DNA from 3 places in the Cerasibacillus sp. genome. Region 1 is predicted to be linked to each of the others. Evidence: riboswitches for the same ligand, from Rfam matches in the RefSeq annotation. Region 1 holds a riboswitch; each other region holds the start of a gene.
The links. A riboswitch is a leader RNA that binds a small molecule or an ion and turns the genes downstream of it on or off. The one in region 1 is predicted to bind S-adenosylmethionine.
Positions count from the first base shown of each region.

Region 1 (3,281 bases):
ATGCTTTGGCCAAATATGCGCTATCGGAATTTTTTGGCTTATGGCTTTTCATGTGTAAAAAGTCAACCGTTACATCAAGTGGCAAGCTCCCAATAAGCGAAAGAAATTGAAACTCCGTATCTATTTTTTTCGGCATTAAATTAACAATTAATAAGCGAATTGTTCGGTTGGAATGTTGATTATTATCTTTAATGCAAATCCCTTGTTGCTTTAATCGTTTAATCGAGCGCAAATGTCGGTTAACATATAACACCACCAATCACCTCATTTTCATTCATTTGCTTGAACTGCTATTTTAAGTGCTTGGTCAATATCTTGTAATAAATCGTCTGCGTCCTCAAGACCGATGGACAGGCGAATCATATCAGGTGTCACACCGGCTTGTCGCTGTTGCTCTTCACTTAATTGGGCATGTGTCGTGCTTGCTGGATGAATGACAAGTGATTTCGCATCCGCAACATTTGCTAGATGAGAAAATAATTGTAAGACTTCGATAAAGCGGCTGCCTTCTTTAACGCCACCTTTAATTCCGAATGTAAAGATTGATCCAGCTCCGTTTGGAAAATAGGTTTGGGCTAAATCATAATATTTGTTTCCTTTTAGATTTGGATAGTTCACCCATGAAACGAGTGGATGTTCATTTAAAAATTGGACAATTTTCTTCGTATTAGCGACATGTTTTTCCACGCGTAAGGAAAGAGTTTCTAACCCTTGTAAAAATAAAAATGAATGAAATGGGCTTAAAGTAGCACCCGTATCCCTTAATAGTTGTACACGTGCTTTCGTAATAAAGGCGGCTGTACCAACATCTTTGGCATATGTCATGCCATGGTAGCTCGAGTCTGGTTCATTAAATTCAGGAAATTTCTCGTTATCAAGCCAGTTAAAATTCCCACCATCGACAATCACACCACCAATCGATGTTCCGTGACCACCGATAAACTTCGTCGCTGAGTGAATGACTATATCAGCTCCGTACTCGATTGGACGGATGAGATATGGCGTGCCAAAGGTGTTATCGATGATTAATGGTATATCGTGTGCATGGGCGATGTCAGCTACTTTTTCAATATCAACAAGATTAATGCCTGGATTCCCAATTGTTTCCAAAAATAAGGCCTTTGTCTTATCGGTAATTGCACACTTAAAATTTTCTGGGTCATCTGGATTGACAAAGGTTGTCGTAATACCGAGCTTAGGTAGGGTGGTCGAAAAAAGATTGTACGTTCCACCATATAATGTGCCTGCTGAAACAATGTTGTCACCTGTACCTGCGATATTAATAATCGCATTTGTTATTGCGGCTGCCCCAGATGCAAGGGCAAGTGCACCGATTCCACCTTCCAAGGCGGCAATTCGTTTTTCAAATACATCGGTTGTCGGGTTCATGATGCGCGTATAAATATTACCTTCTTCTTTTAGTGAAAATAAATTTGCTCCATGCTCGACGCTGTTAAAAACATAAGATGTTGTTTGATAGATGGGTACAGCCCGTGACCCTGTTGTCGGGTCAACCTCCTGACCAGCATGAACTTGTAATGTGTCGAACTTTAATGTTTTGTTACTCATTTGTTTCTCCCCTTATTTTTGATATATAAAAACCCCTTTCATCGTATAGACGAAAGGGGAGTTTATAATAAATTACTCTTCCCTCTCATCTTTCTCATTGGGAGCTCCCCAAGAGTAGGATTTAGCACCGTTTCAGAAGATTACTCTGAAGGTTGCCGAGGTTTCACAGGGCCTAATCCCTCCACCTCTCTCGATAAGAGTTTGTTATTTAATTTTTATTTAAATCCTATGGCTTAAAGATTTTTCTATGACTAAAACAAAAAACCTCTTTCGCTAATAACTGAAAGAGGAGTATCATCTCTTATCTTTCAGCTCTTGCTGCAGGAATTAGCACCTTCATATGAGGTTGCTGGGTTTCATCGGGCCTGTCCCTCCACCACTCTTGATAAGTTTATTTATAAGGTTATATGACATTGTAGTCATAATTCAGATAAATGTCAAGGGTATTTTTTTATTGTTCGTCGTTTCGTTTTGCTTTGTCTTTATCGAACCAACGCTTTTTGGCTTCTTGTTGCAGTTCACGTTCTGTTTGTCTTGCACGTTCAATTTCTTCTTTAACAAGTTCTAAGTCAAGTTGTAATAGTCTGCCACCTTCTAATTCATCATAGGCTAAGTCTTGTAATGTATCACGACTTTCAGCAGTTGCAATGACCATTAGTCCAGTTTTCCCCGGAGAGATCATTGATAGCGTTTGATCAAAGACTGACATCGCATCTCGTACTTCACGGGCATCACCTGAAGCACCAATCATTGTACCAGATACCCATCCTAATAACATGCCAATTGGTCCTCCTAAAATACCAATCAATAAACCGATTAGACTACCACGAGATGTTTTATCTGGTCCGGTCATATCCATGAAATCTTTTATTTGCAGTTTTTCTTCAACACTATTCGTTATGACTGCCATCTGTTCGATTTGAACTTTTTTTGCAACATGTAATTGTTTAAGCTCTGAAAATGCTTGATATGATTTACTGTCTTCTTCAAATGTCATGATGAAAACACGCTTACCCACACGATCACCTCAATTCTTTTATTCACTCTCATCTTATCATAGAAGAATGGAAAAAGAGAATATTTGCTAAATCAGTTTATACATAAAAAACCCTAATCTGTATGTCTCAGATTAGGGTTGTGTGACGAATTTTATTTAACACCAATCATATATTTTTGAATTTTCGGAGCTACTATAAATAATAGGAAACTGAGTGCTACAGCCGTTCCACCAATTAATCCGAAGTAAAAGACTTCAGTTTCAGGCGTATATAGTTTTACGAGCTGAGCGTTAAGCGCTTGTGCTGCAGCGTTTGATAAAAACCAGAGACTCATTGTTTGGGCAGAGAAAGCTGCTGGTGCTAGTTTTGTTGTTGCTGATAATCCAACTGGTGATAAACAGAGTTCCCCAATAACAGCTAATAGAAAACTTAATGTTAACCAGATAGGATGGACAAGTGCCTCTGTTCCATACATGAAAGCTGGCACAATCATGATTATAAATGATAGCCCAGCAAAGAATAGACCAAATGAAAATTTGCGTGTTGTTGATGGTTGACGTTCACCTAATTTAATCCATAAAGTGGCGAATATCGGTGCCAACGTAATAACAAATAGTGGGCTGAGAGATTGGAACCATGACGAATGTAATTGGATACCAAAAATCTCTAACTGTGTTCGTTTATCAGCATATTCTGCTAAAATAATCGCTCCTT
Region 1 covers NZ_DATBTY010000018.1:66,543-69,823, reverse strand. Annotated here, with positions in the region: gene VIG73_RS03155 (homoserine O-acetyltransferase/O-succinyltransferase family protein) at 1-256, opposite strand, end outside; gene VIG73_RS03150 (O-acetylhomoserine aminocarboxypropyltransferase/cysteine synthase family protein) at 271-1,569, opposite strand; SAM riboswitch class I at 1,652-1,769, opposite strand; SAM riboswitch class I at 1,868-1,961, opposite strand; gene VIG73_RS03145 (DUF1269 domain-containing protein) at 2,021-2,587, opposite strand; gene VIG73_RS03140 (peptide MFS transporter) at 2,719-3,281, opposite strand, start outside.

Region 2 (3,281 bases), on a different contig from region 1:
CATAAGCCAAAAATTCATGACAGTTCTTTTGTTGCTAAAGACGCAGTGATTATCGGTGATGTTGAAATAGGTGAAGAATCTACCATTTGGTTTAAAACAGTCATTCGCGGTGATGTCGCATCGACGAAAATCGGTAAACGAGTCAGCGTCCAAGATTTAACGATGATTCATCAGAGTCCCAATCTTCCAGTTATTGTAGAAGATGATGTCACTATCGGGCATCAAGTTACCTTACATTCCGGTATTGTTCGAAAAAATGCACTTATCGGAATGGGATCTATTATTTTGGATGGAGCTGAAATCGGGGAGAATGCTTTTATAGGTGCAGGTAGTCTCGTTCCTCCTGGTAAAAAGATTCCTCCATATACGTTGGCATTTGGAAGTCCTGCTAAAGTGATTCGGAAATTAACTGACAAAGATTTGGAGGAGATGAAACGTATTCGAGAATCTTATGTAGAGAAAGGAAAGTACTATCGCGAGTCCACTAATTTAGCAAAAGAAAATAATATATGATTCTTACAAAAAAGGCGGATCACTTTTACACGACCCGCCCTTTTATATGTTTCATTATCATTCAGTGATATTTATACTACATAACAAAAGATTTCAGTTCTTCTATCCTATCTATCTTCTCCCAAGGGAATTGGACATCTGTTCTGCCAAAATGACCATATGCAGCTGTATCTTTAAAAATCGGGCGTTGTAAGTCAAGCATTTGGATGATGCCAGCGGGACGTAAATCAAATATTTCACGAACAGCTTCAACGAGTTTCTCTTCACTGACCTCTCCCGTACCAAATGTATTAACAGAAATAGATACAGGTTCTGCCACACCAATTGCATAAGCAATTTGAACCTCACATGATTTAGCAAGCCCAGCCGCAACAATATTTTTAGCAACATATCTCGCTGCATAAGAAGCTGAACGGTCTACTTTAGTTGCATCTTTTCCACTAAATGCTCCTCCACCGTGTCGCGCATAGCCACCGTAAGTGTCAACAATGATTTTTCTTCCGGTTAAGCCAGCATCTCCTTGTGGACCACCAATAACAAATCGACCAGTCGGGTTGATAAAATATTTCGTTTGTTCATCTAGTAAATGTTCAGGAACAATCGGTCGAATAACATGCTCATGTAAATCACGTTCTATTTGTTCTCTTGTGACTGCTTCATGATGTTGAGTAGATATAACGATTGTATCTACTCGAATAGGTTGGTCATTTTCATCATACTCAATCGTAACTTGGGTTTTTCCATCTGGACGTAAATAATCAACAATTTTTTCTTTACGTACATCAGATAAACGCTTTGCCAATTGATGAGCTAACGAAATAGGTAAAGGCATAAGTTCTTCCGTTTCATCACATGCATACCCAAACATTAAACCTTGGTCTCCCGCTCCGATTAAATCTAAATTTCGGTCTGAATCTTGTCCTTCACGAACTTCTAAAGATTCATCAACTCCACTTGCAATGTCAGGAGATTGTTCATCAATCGCTGTTAAAACAGCACATGTGTCAGCGTCAAATCCATATTTAGCACGTGTATAACCAATTTCACGAATGGTACGTCTGACAACTTGTGGAATATCGACATATGTCTCTGTCGTAATTTCCCCTGCAACGAGAACCATGCCAGTCGTAACAATCGTTTCACAGGCTACTCTTGCGTTGGGATCTTTTTTCAGAATTTCATCTAAAATTGCATCTGATATTTGATCACTAATTTTATCAGGATGGCCTTCTGTTACGGATTCTGACGTAAATAATCGACGGTTTTTCTTCATTGAGATTTATTCTCCCTTTATATAAATGGTACGGAACTCCAATTCTCGCAAAATATCACTATAAATAAGAAAATCCTTTCCTTATAGTGAGGAAAGGATAACGTGGCCTTTCGCTCTTATTGTTCAAGGTCAATGCCCTTGCATCAGGTTAGCACCTTTTCACTATGTGATGGTTGCTGGGTTTCATAGGGCCTGTCCCTCCACCGACTCTGAATAAGAGTATCCGTTCAAAAATATAGTAGCGAAACACCTTGTTTATGTCAACTTTTTTAACATTTAATATAAAGTTTAAATAATCCTTTTAATTAGTATGGACTATTGATTCAAATGTGCTATACTATTATTCAGGTTGAATAATAATTTAAATAAAAATGAACTTAAATTAATAAAAAGGCAGGTAATTAAACGTGAGCATTGTGCAAGAATCAATTCGAAGTCTTTCAGATCTCCCTAATTTACAGGATAATCTTTCTACTCCAAAATTAGTTGAAAAGATCGTATCGCGCAAAGAAGGTATTCTCACTTCAACTGGAGCAGTTCAAGCAACAACTGGTAAATATACAGGGCGTTCACCAAAAGATAAATTCATCGTGAAAGATGACGTTTCAGACAACCTTGTTGAATGGGGCAAAGTTAACAAACCAATTGAAGAAACAACATTTCTAAATCTATTGGAAAAAGTCGTTAACTATTTAGAAAAACAAGATGAAGTATTTGCACTCAATGGATTTGCAGGTGCTGATAAATCATATCAATTACCTATTAAAGTATATAATGAGTACGCATGGCAAAATCTTTTTGCTAAACAACTATTTATTCGTCCAACAACAGAGGAATTAAAAACACATGAACCTGAGTTCACCGTTATTTCTGCACCATCATTTAAAGCAGACCCTGAAGTAGACGGCACTCACTCAGAAGCATTTGTATTGGTTTCATTTAAACATCGTATTGTGTTAATCGGTGGAACTGAATATGCTGGTGAAATTAAAAAGTCCATTTTTTCAGTGATGAACTTCTTACTCCCACAGAAAGACGTTCTATCAATGCACTGTTCAGCAAATGTCGGTAAAGATGGTGATGTTGCTCTATTTTTCGGTTTATCTGGGACTGGAAAAACAACCCTTTCTGCTGACAAAGACCGTCAATTAATCGGTGATGATGAACACGGTTGGAGTCCAGACGGTGTTTTCAATATCGAAGGTGGTTGCTACGCAAAATGTATCAACCTATCCGAAGAAAAAGAGCCAGAGATCTATAATGCCATTCGTTATGGATCTGTGTTAGAAAACGTCGTAGTTGATAAAGAAACACGTGAACCTGATTATGATGATACTACATTTACCGAAAATACGCGAGTCGCATACCCGATTGAACATATAGAAAACATTGCTAAACCAAGTATGGCAGGTCACCCAAAAACAATTATTTTCTTAACAGCTGACGCTTCAGGTGTTCTACCGCCAATCAGTCGCTTAACAAAAGAACAAGCCAT
Region 2 covers NZ_DATBTY010000073.1:268,604-271,884, reverse strand. Annotated here, with positions in the region: gene VIG73_RS13315 (gamma carbonic anhydrase family protein) at 1-513, shown strand, start outside; gene metK (methionine adenosyltransferase) at 590-1,786, opposite strand; SAM riboswitch class I at 1,900-2,006, opposite strand; gene pckA (phosphoenolpyruvate carboxykinase (ATP)) at 2,194-3,281, shown strand, end outside.
Region 2: it holds a riboswitch for S-adenosylmethionine, as region 1 does, so the genes downstream of both, metK (methionine adenosyltransferase) here and VIG73_RS03150 (O-acetylhomoserine aminocarboxypropyltransferase/cysteine synthase family protein) in region 1, are expected to answer to the same signal.

Region 3 (3,281 bases), on a different contig from region 1:
CTGTTAGAAAATGAACAATGCGATTCGCCCATATATTATGTGGCGCTGTTAAAAATAGAAGAAGTCCAATTGCCAAGCCGAATATGAACGTAAATACCGTTGATAAAACGGTCATATAAAGCGTTTCATAAGTCGCTTCCCACATTTGCAACCAATCTACATTTGGGAAAATCTGTTCGATAAATGACGTTGTATCATTCGATGTTTGTTGACCCATTGCTTAAAACCTCTGCTTTCACATCAATTGATTGTAAATACTGTAATGCTTGATGAATTTGATTTTCTTCACCGTCAATATGCACGATTAATGTGCCATATGGTCCATCTTTCGTTTCTGTAATATTCCCGTGAACGACACTTGCTGATACTTGAAAGTTTCGAATCAGTTCAGTTAATATCGGTTCTTCTGTTTTTTGACCAACAAAAGTGAGCTGAATGAGCGAACCACTTGGGTAATTTTTGAATAGCATTTCAAGTGTCGGTAATGTATCTTTAACGCCTGTTAATTGAGAGACAAAACGTTTTGTAATAGGTTGTTGTGGATTTTGAAACACATCAAGTACTTTCCCAGATTCAACAATCTTTCCATCTTCCATCACAGCGACACGGTGACAAATCTTTTGAATGACATGCATTTCGTGCGTGATAAGAACGATTGTAATTCCTAACCTTTCATTAATATCAACAAGAAGATCTAAAATAGAATCAGTCGTTTCCGGGTCGAGTGCACTTGTTGCCTCGTCACCAAGTAAGACATCAGGTTTATTTGCTAAAGCTCTAGCAATGCCAACCCGTTGCTTCTGTCCACCTGAGAGCTGGCTCGGGTATGCTTTTTCTCTTCCTTGTAAACCGACAAGTTCAATAAGATGCTGAACTCTTTGTTTTCTTTCCTCTTTTGACACACCAGCAATTTCTAACGGAAATTCAATATTCTCTTCAACTGTTCGCGACCATAGTAAATTAAAATGTTGGAAAATCATACTGACCTTTTGTCGTGCCAGGCGTAAACTTTCACCTTTCATATGGGAAAATCGTTTACCATTGATGAAAACTTCACCACTTGTCGGTTGTTCTAATCCATTTAACAGGCGAATAAACGTACTCTTTCCAGCGCCACTATATCCAATCACACCGAAGATTTCGCCTTTTTCTATATCTAATGTCAAATCATCAACCGCAACAATTTTCTTATCATCAACGGTAAACTCTTTACGGAGCTCTTTTATTGAAATCACTAAAATCCATCCTCCAATCACATGTTGTCATATAAACAAAAACGCCTTCCTGCTCTAGAGAACAGAAAGACGATTATCATTCATCTTCGTTCTCTCATCTTCCAAAGCATGGCTTTGCAGGAATTAGCACCGTTTTAGGAAAGTCCTAAAGGTTGCCGCGGTTTCAATGGGCCTGTCCCTCTACCGCTCTTGATAAGAGATTTCGCTTTTATTCTTTTTCCTAATAAATGTTATCATACGCATTCTAATGCAAAATGTCAACTATTATCATTATAAAAGCATTTATAAATTTAATCTTGTTGAAACAGTTCTGGTTTATATTTATATAAATATTGATAAATGTTTCCTACTGAACGGAATGCATAAATCTTTTCTTTTATTTCATTATCTTTTTTGATGAATAAACATGGGACACTTTCGATTTTATTGTCCTGCATAAATTCCGGATGAAGGGACGCATTCATCTCATAGAAAATATCTTGTTTGTGAATGGATTCAATTTGTTCGAGCATTTGGCGTGCGACGTGACATGTCCCGCAAAAAGGACTGTATATATAAAGTAAAATATTCTCTTCTTTCAATTCATTGTCTGTTATTTTTATCATTCGATCACCCTAATTTCCAAGCTTACAGAAAAATAGGGTTTACTTCAATGTTTTTACTCACTAAGGCATGAGCTATTTCATGTAACGGTGTTGTTGCTACTTCTTTATAGTCTGGATGGATATAGATATGTTCAGCATGCGGTAGTTCGCGTTTCAGTTGTTTACGTAATTTCCATCCTGCTTTATCTTCATCAGCCATAATATAGACATCACGATCGTCCAGTTGGTATGTTTCTAATAATTCATCAAAACGTTCAATTCCAAGTGTGCCGTTTGTACAAATGATTGTTACATCTTCCGTAATGACTTTTTTAATTTGCTGTTTATCGGTTAATCCTTCAACAATAATCACTTTAGGAAGCATGCTAAGCACCTCACCATGTATCATCATTCAAAAATATAAAAAAGATTTGGTTCAGACGGAGTATTTACTCCACCCTCTACTTGAACCTTAGTCGCAACTCCCGCCTATAGAGGCGCGAGTCCTAGTATCACCGTGAAGACGAAAAGAAGGTTGTATCGTTCACAAAAACGACCAACCTCCTTGAAAAACGTCATGTTAAATTAGTCTTCTTCTACCATTGCTTGGTATGCATCAGCAGACATAAGCTCATCCAATTCAGCTTCATTAGATGGCTCAACAACAATCATCCATGCTTTTTCATATGGTGATTCGTTAACAAACTCAGGGCTATCTTCTAGCTCTTCGTTTACTGCAACAACTTTACCACTTACTGGAGCATAAAGTTCGGATACCGTTTTAACAGATTCAACACTTCCGAAAGGCTCGTCTGCTTCAACTTCTTCTCCAACTTCAGGTAACTCAACGAATACGATGTCGCCTAATTCATCTTGTGCGAAATCAGTAATTCCTATACGTACTTTGCCGTCTTCCTTTTTAACCCATTCATGTTCTTCAGAGTATAATAATTCCTTTGGTAAATTCATTCCAATTCCCTCCATTCAATCATTGCAACTTCCAACTTAAATATACAAGTTTACAGAAAAATATGCTAGTAAATCATTGCTTATTTTTATTTTATCATAAGATGCCTAGAACATTAACTCCAAGTTTCTTCAAATGCCTCTTCTTTAAAGCCGACAGTGACACGTTCACCATCTGTCGCGATAGGTCTTTTAATGAGCATACCTTCTTGTGCTAATTGTTCGGCCATCTCTTCTTTCGTCATATCCTTAATTTTATCCTTCATATTAAGTTCGCGATATTTTTTCCCACTCGTATTAAAGAATCGACGTGGCGGCAGACCGCTTTTATCCATATAATCTAATATTTCTTCTTTTGTCGGTGGATTTTCTACAATATGTATATACTCATATTTGATTCCTTGCTCATCAAGCCACTTCACAGCTTTTTTGCATGTACCACAATTCGGATAACAATATAGCTTCATGAATAGCCCTCCTTCTACTTCATTACTTA
Region 3 covers NZ_DATBTY010000073.1:188,629-191,909, reverse strand. Annotated here, with positions in the region: gene VIG73_RS12900 (methionine ABC transporter permease) at 1-217, opposite strand, end outside; gene VIG73_RS12895 (methionine ABC transporter ATP-binding protein) at 195-1,235, opposite strand; SAM riboswitch class I at 1,327-1,434, opposite strand; gene VIG73_RS12890 (thioredoxin family protein) at 1,526-1,840, opposite strand; gene VIG73_RS12885 (toprim domain-containing protein) at 1,863-2,204, opposite strand; gene gcvH (glycine cleavage system protein GcvH) at 2,405-2,788, opposite strand; gene VIG73_RS12875 (arsenate reductase family protein) at 2,902-3,252, opposite strand.
Region 3: it holds a riboswitch for S-adenosylmethionine, as region 1 does, so the genes downstream of both, VIG73_RS12895 (methionine ABC transporter ATP-binding protein) here and VIG73_RS03150 (O-acetylhomoserine aminocarboxypropyltransferase/cysteine synthase family protein) in region 1, are expected to answer to the same signal.